Regions from separate parts of the Nosocomiicoccus massiliensis genome, predicted to be linked through region 2. Evidence: riboswitches for the same ligand, from Rfam matches in the RefSeq annotation. Region 2 holds a riboswitch; each other region holds the start of a gene.

Region 1 (2,278 bases), 750 kb from region 2:
GTAATAGAAAAGACGTATATCATACATGCAGATGAAAAATACGAAGTCGATATCGTACACTTATGTATCGGTCAGTTGCCTCAAACGGATATTTATAATTTAAAAGAAATTGACAAATATATCGCAACACCGTTTCCGATAGAACGCAATAGTGAGGTGTTATTAAACGCGAAATCTGTCGGAGTGATTGGGACAAACTTAACGTCACTCGATATTATTATGTATTTACATCACAATAACTATAAAAACGATATTTTAGTGACGTCACGAAGTGGCACAGTGCCCTTCATTAGAGGAAATGAAGCGGAAGTCGATATCGACGTAGAAGCGCTAAAACAAAATAGAGACATCACGATTCAAACAATCGTCGATATATTTAAAGAAGAAACGAAGAAGCAAGGTATAGATTTTCATCTTTTAACAGAGCTCAATGACATGCCGGTCCTCGATTCTCTCACATATCAACTCGAACATTTAGATACGCTCGGTGTAGTTCAACAAATCGCTGAAGCAATGTCAGAAGTACTTCGAGAAGTGTGGAATCATTTGTCCATAGAGGATAAAAAGTACTACATTAAGCATATAAAAGGGACGCACGGCCAATTAACGGGACCATTTCCGAAAATGACAGCTGAAAAAATCGTAGAACTAATTGAAGCAGGACAATTAACTTACGTATCGGGAGTAAAAGATATTAGTTATGATGACGAGTTTGTTATCAACTCTGAAGATGGTAGTTATTCAGCAGACGTTATGGTGAGTGCGGTCGGTCCAAACTTAAGTGGCGAAAATTTAGCCGATGAAAACAACGCTTCACCTTTAGTGAAGACGCTTATTGAAAAGGGGATTCTACAAGTCGACGAGCTTGGCGGTATAAAGATTACATACCCCGAGTTTTCGGTAATCTCTAAAGCTGGTGTGTTAGATACTATGAAATTATACGGGAACTTAGTATCTACAACGCACATCAATAACTCTGGTGTGAACTTAATATTAAAGAAAATACCGCATTCGATTGACAAAATTATCCAATGAATGACGACTGATGTGTTATACTAAAGAAAATAATATAGACATTTCGGGGTGCTACTTTTGTGGCTGAGATTATACCCATTGAACCTGTACAGATAATGCTGGCGTAGGTAACAAATGTTTAGGGCTTCTTTGAGCACTCCGAAATTATGAAAATAATTAAGGAGTGCTTTTTTTGTTTGATTTTAAACCGGGGTTTCCGCTTCAATCGAGCCCGCTCGTGAACTGTATTACGAATCAGATTTCTATAGAAATGATCGCAAACAGTTTACTCTATGTCGGTGCAAAACCGATTATGGCCGCTCATATCGAAGAACAAGATGAAGTAATTCAAGCCGTAGACGCATTGTTTATTAACTTAGCGCGCCTACCACACAATGAAGCGACACATTTAGTACATGCAGCGAAGCGTGCGAATTCTCATAAAAAGCGAGTCGTTGTTGATTTAGTCGGATACGGCGTCAGTCAGTTTAGAAATAGTATTGGTGACGCACTTGTTGATCTTAAGCCGGCAGTAGTAAAAGGCAATATGTCTGAAATGCGTGCTTTTTGTAAACTGAAGAGCCATGGCCGAGGGGTAGATGCTGGTGAAGAGGATACGAAAGCGGACCGTTTAGAGGAATTAATCGACGCGTTAAAAGATAAAACACTAGAGCATGAAAACACAGTCTTCTTAGCGACAGGTCCAGTCGATATTATCGTCAGTAAAGATCATGTAGTAAAACTATCGAATGGCGTCGAATATAACGGTCAATTTACTGGAACTGGAGACACGGTCGGTGCGCTTATAGCTGCGAATTTAGGTAGTGGTCTTCATCCTGTAGACGCATGTATTAACGGAGTCAGTTATTTTAACATTTGCGGTGAAGTCGCAGCAGAGAAAAGTCGTGGTCTTAACGAATTTAGATTTCATTTATTAAACGAGTTATCTCTATTAAAAGATACAGATTGGACGAAAGAAGTTAAAGGAGAATACGTATGACATTCGATTTAAGTTTATATTTAGTGACAGGACGCTATGATTATAGCGATGATGAGTTTTTATCGATCATTGAAGAAGCGTGCAAAAATGGGGTCACGATCGTACAACTACGAGAAAAAGAGTTAACGACAAACGCGTTTTATAATCTCGCCGTTAAAGTAAAAGAAGTGACGGACAAATATAACGTGCCACTTATTATTAATGACCGTGTAGATATTGCTTTAGCAGTTGACGCTGCGGGGGTTCATATCGGGGATGATGAGT
Region 2 (2,278 bases):
ATCGATAAAGTTAGAAAATAATGAAAAAGAGAAGCACAGATGTTAATAATAATCTGATGTGCTTCTCTTTTATATTCATTTCGATGTGGTTGATTCTTTATCGAATAAATTTTGTATGTCCTTAAATACTCTTGAGTGTTTAAGTCTAGAGTAGATCAGTACTGCGATAATTCCACCAATGATTGTCGCGCCGACGAATCTCGGCGTATATAAGAACCAAACTGCATTTGAGTCTAGGTCCATAAAGAATTGCATAATAGGTACGGATACAATCGATCCGATGATTCCTGTTCCAACGAATTCCCCGAACCATGCTCCAAATATGGATTTTGTGAATTTGTAACATAATCCGGCTAAAATCGCACCAAATAAAGCGCCTGTTATAGCAAGTGGCGGAATGTTAAAGATAAACATTCTTAAAATTGCTGTGACGAGTGCGATTAGAGTGACATAAAATGTACCAAATGTGGCAAATATAATGTTAAATACTGTTGACATAGGTGCCATACCTTCGATTCTAATCACTGAAGATAATACAGTGTTTAATGCTATACATATTGAAATGATTGTCAGTTTCTTTGTCGACAATTAAAGTTGCACCCATTCTTCTTGTTTATATGACATATCAAAGAATAAGTACTCGAATCTGACACTCATATAAAATGCGTTTAACATTCTTTCTTTTTGGTCGTCGTTTGCTTTATCGTATAATTTGTCGCAAAGATCGATATGTCTTTCTGTTAAGTTGTTGAACTCGTCTGTCACGTACGTATCGATCCAGCTTTGGTAGATCGGTACTGGAGACTTATGTTTCACTAATTCAGCACCGATATCTTGGTATAACCAAGGGCAAGGTAACATCCCCGCAACCGCAACGCCAATGTAGTCTTCAGACTCTACAATTTGTCTATACATATGAGCGATGTAGTGATCAGCTGTCGGCGCAACTTCTGTGTTGTCAAATTCTTCATCCGAAATATTTTGATCTTTAAAGAAATCTTCACGAACAGCGATTTCTCCTGCTTCTAAATCTTCTCTGTTACGCGTCATAATATCTTTAATTTCTTTATCTTCTGCGCGATCTGCAATTTCACCAAATAGGCGAGAGAAGTGGATTAAGTAATAGCCATCTTGTATTAGATAATATCTAAATGATTCATCGCTTAACGTACCGTCAGCTAACCCTGTTACGAACGGATGCGTGTGGCTACCATCCCAGAATTTCTTTGATAATTCGCGAGCTTTCTCACTAAACTTCATAAAATAATTCTCCTTTTATTTGCACAAAAAAAGCTCCGTTAGAGGAGGCTTGTGAAATAAACACATGCAAAATAAGCATGCATATACACAACACCTACGCTAGCATTACCTAGATCAGGTTGTGGGTCAGGTCTTATCTTTCTCAGCCGAAGCTCCCCATGTGCTTAATATTTGATTACAACCGAAGTATACTATACTTTTTACATTTTGTCTTATAAATATAAAAAGATGAAAAATTATTGACAATTTAAAATAGAGCGTTTAATATAATAATTACTTATTCGTAAAAGTAAAAGTAGTTGTTGTAGCAGTCAGAAAACATGTGGTAGATGCGAACATGTACAATGCTATTTTGAATTGGGCGAATAATGTTTAACTAAATATTGATAAGAAAAGCAATTAAGGTGGCACCGCGAAATAATATCGTCCTTACGAATATTATTACGTGGTGCTTTTTTGATTGAATGAGTGAACAGTTTTACTGTTAATATAGGTGGCACCGCGCATTTTGCGTCCTTTTTTAGGATTCAAATTGCGCGTTTTTTTATAAGGAGAGTGATGACAGTGTTATTAAATAATTATTGTGAGTTTAAATTTAAGCGATGGCGTCATCGTGATAAATCTAAATAATATTAAAAATAAGGAGATTATAATAATGAATATTAACACAATAAATAAAATTCAAACTGAAGCAGATAACAATGGATTTTTTGGAGAATATGGCGGTGCATTTGTACCTGAAGAATTAAAAGCGGCTATGACAGAATTAAAAGAAGTGTACAACGAATTAAAACATGATGAATCATTCCAAGAGGAATTTAATTATTATTTAAAAGAATACTCAAGTCGTGAAACACCACTGACATACGCTGAAAATTTAACGAGAACACTTGGCGGCGCTAAAATTTATTTAAAGCGTGAAGACTTAAACCATACAGGTGCTCATAAAATTAACAATGCGATTGGGCAAGCGTTAATTGCACAACGAATGGGTAAAAAACGACTCGTTGCTGAAACA
Region 3 (2,278 bases), 520 kb from region 2:
CAAAATCTAATGGGTGGTGCACGAATGCACCGTTAAAGTTAACGATTGGTGTGTTTAATCGTAACTCTTTATAGTAAGGAACTGACGCACGATACGGTCGCCCCGTAGTAATCATGACGTAGTGTCCTTGTCTTTTTAATTCTTGAACGACACGATTTGTATAGTCTCCAATTGTATTTTCATCAGTGAGTAACGTGCCGTCTAAATCTAAACATATAAGATACGGTTTCATGAAAATCATCCTTTCGACTACTTTAATAATAGCATTATTATTCACTAGTTGTTTAATATTTGTTATATTGAATATACGATAATATATGCGAGGTGACAGAATATGGATAAAGCAATGGAAGAAAGCATGCTCGGTGCGTTAGAAAACGTTATTGACCCAGAGCTCGGTATAGATATTGTAAACTTAGGTTTAGTTTACGGTGTGTTTTTAGATGAAGATGGTAATGCGGGTGTTGAAATGACACTTACGTCAATGGGGTGCCCGATGGGTCCAGAGATTGTACAAATGGTTGAAGAATCATTATTAGAATTACCGGAAGTTAAAAACGTGAACGTTCAAATTGTTTGGAATCCACCTTGGACAAAAGATAATATGTCACGTTATGCGAAGATCGCTTTAGGTGTATCATAATATTTAAGCGCTCAACATTATGTTGAGCGCTTTTTAATTTCTAAAAGAGAGTTGATAGGAAAGTGTGTTTACAATATACTATTAATTGCTATGAATCATAAGGGGTGCATAATTGCTGAGATTATACCCTTGAACCTGTTGAGGTAATTCTCGCGAAGGAATATGATACGCGATTGATTCATAAGTAAACTTTTAGGAAGTGTATTTATGACAAGATCTAATGACAAGCTCGTCGTAATGATGGAAATTGCGATATTAGCTGCATTAAGTATGGGAATCGACTGGATCGATTCTGCATTCAAAATTGGGCCGTACAGCTTTAGTTTTTCAATGGTACCAATTTTAATTCTTGCGATTAGACGTGGAGTCGGCGCAGGGGTGCTCGGAGGTTTAATCTGGGCGATTTTACAAATTGTAACAGGAGATGCGGCAGGGAACTACATACATCCGGTACAATTTATTTTAGAATATCCACTCGCATTCGGTATTCTCGGAGTTGCTGGAGTGGCATCTAAGTATAGAAACTTAGTATCAATTGTTGCATTTTCATTTTTAGCGATTCTGTTACGTTACACGATGCACTTTTTTGCAGGGTGGATTTTCTGGGGGATTTACGCACCAGAAGGCCAACCAGCTTGGTTATATAGCTTAATTGCTAATGGTACAACGTTCTTAATTAATACGACAGTATGTATAGCAATTGTTATTATTTTATACTCAGTCGCAAAGCGATTATTTGTACCAGAAGAAAGATAAAAAATACCAGTCGAACTTAAAAAGTTCGGCTGGTTTTTTATTTTAACGTAAATTAGATTTACATGAACGACTTTTATTTTTCGTTGACGTTTAGATTCTTTTTGTTCATGAAATGATTAAGATGTTTACATAAAGTCATTTTGCGTGAACGCGTGCTTCATCTTGTTAACGAATAGGTAAAATGCATGAACGAAATAGAGTTCTCGTTAACAGAAAAACGAATTGCGGGTCAAGTCTTAAATATTGTGTAAAATAAAAAATCTCTCTGTTATTCTTTAGCTTCCACGAACGCGCTCACTTTTCTATTTGTTTCTTTATAGGCTTCATTCGCATCAAGAAGAAGTGCGCCAATTAAACGAAATGCAGACTCGATATTTGGAAATACTCTAACAACGCGCTCACGACGTCTTAACTCACTATTTAGTCGTTCGAGTGCGTTTGTACTTTTTAAAAACTTTTGTCTAGCCGCTGGACACATTAAACATTGAATCGCATCGTCAAATCCACTTTCTAAAATTTCTACCGCGTGATTAAATCTTGGATCCTCTGATACAAAGTCTAAAAACTTCTCTTTTGCTTCTCGTGCATGTTGGGGTGTTGTCGTATGAAAAATCTCTCTCAATAATTGACGCGCAACAGTTGAACCTTTTTTAGGCATTACATTCGTAATGTTTCTTAAGAAATGGACTGTGCATCTTTGCCAAGGTGTGCCCGGAAACTCTTCTTGAATCGCCTGCTTTAAACCTTGATGTGAATCTGAAGTAATGAGTTCTGGTTGTGTTAATCCACGATTTTTTAAGTCACGTAAAAAGTGTCCCCAGTGATTCTTACTCTCAGCATCATCCACTTTAAACCCAAGTACTTCACGATGACCATCTA

What was found. Region 2 has a riboswitch for thiamine pyrophosphate ahead of tenA (thiaminase II). Riboswitches for the same ligand answer to the same signal wherever they lie in the genome.
Region 1: linked by a shared signal. The riboswitch ahead of CJ229_RS07175 (hydroxyethylthiazole kinase) and the one ahead of tenA (thiaminase II) in region 2 are both predicted to bind thiamine pyrophosphate.
Region 3: linked by a shared signal. The riboswitch ahead of thiT (energy-coupled thiamine transporter ThiT) and the one ahead of tenA (thiaminase II) in region 2 are both predicted to bind thiamine pyrophosphate.

What each region holds. Positions count from the first base shown of each region.
Region 1 covers NZ_CP136964.1:1,367,037-1,369,314, forward strand. Annotated here, with positions in the region: gene CJ229_RS07170 (FAD/NAD(P)-binding protein) at 1-1,035, shown strand, start outside; TPP riboswitch at 1,070-1,164, shown strand; gene CJ229_RS07175 (hydroxyethylthiazole kinase) at 1,208-2,014, shown strand; gene thiE (thiamine phosphate synthase) at 2,011-2,278, shown strand, end outside.
Region 2 covers NZ_CP136964.1:438,155-440,432, reverse strand. Annotated here, with positions in the region: gene CJ229_RS02280 (peptidoglycan bridge formation glycyltransferase FemA/FemB family protein) at 1-21, shown strand, start outside; gene thiW (energy coupling factor transporter S component ThiW) at 76-588, opposite strand; gene tenA (thiaminase II) at 589-1,260, opposite strand; TPP riboswitch at 1,334-1,429, opposite strand; gene trpB (tryptophan synthase subunit beta) at 1,931-2,278, shown strand, end outside.
Region 3 covers NZ_CP136964.1:1,601,528-1,603,805, forward strand. Annotated here, with positions in the region: gene CJ229_RS08395 (Cof-type HAD-IIB family hydrolase) at 1-232, opposite strand, end outside; gene CJ229_RS08400 (metal-sulfur cluster assembly factor) at 335-643, shown strand; TPP riboswitch at 734-821, shown strand; gene thiT (energy-coupled thiamine transporter ThiT) at 851-1,399, shown strand; gene CJ229_RS08410 (IS256 family transposase) at 1,668-2,278, opposite strand, start outside.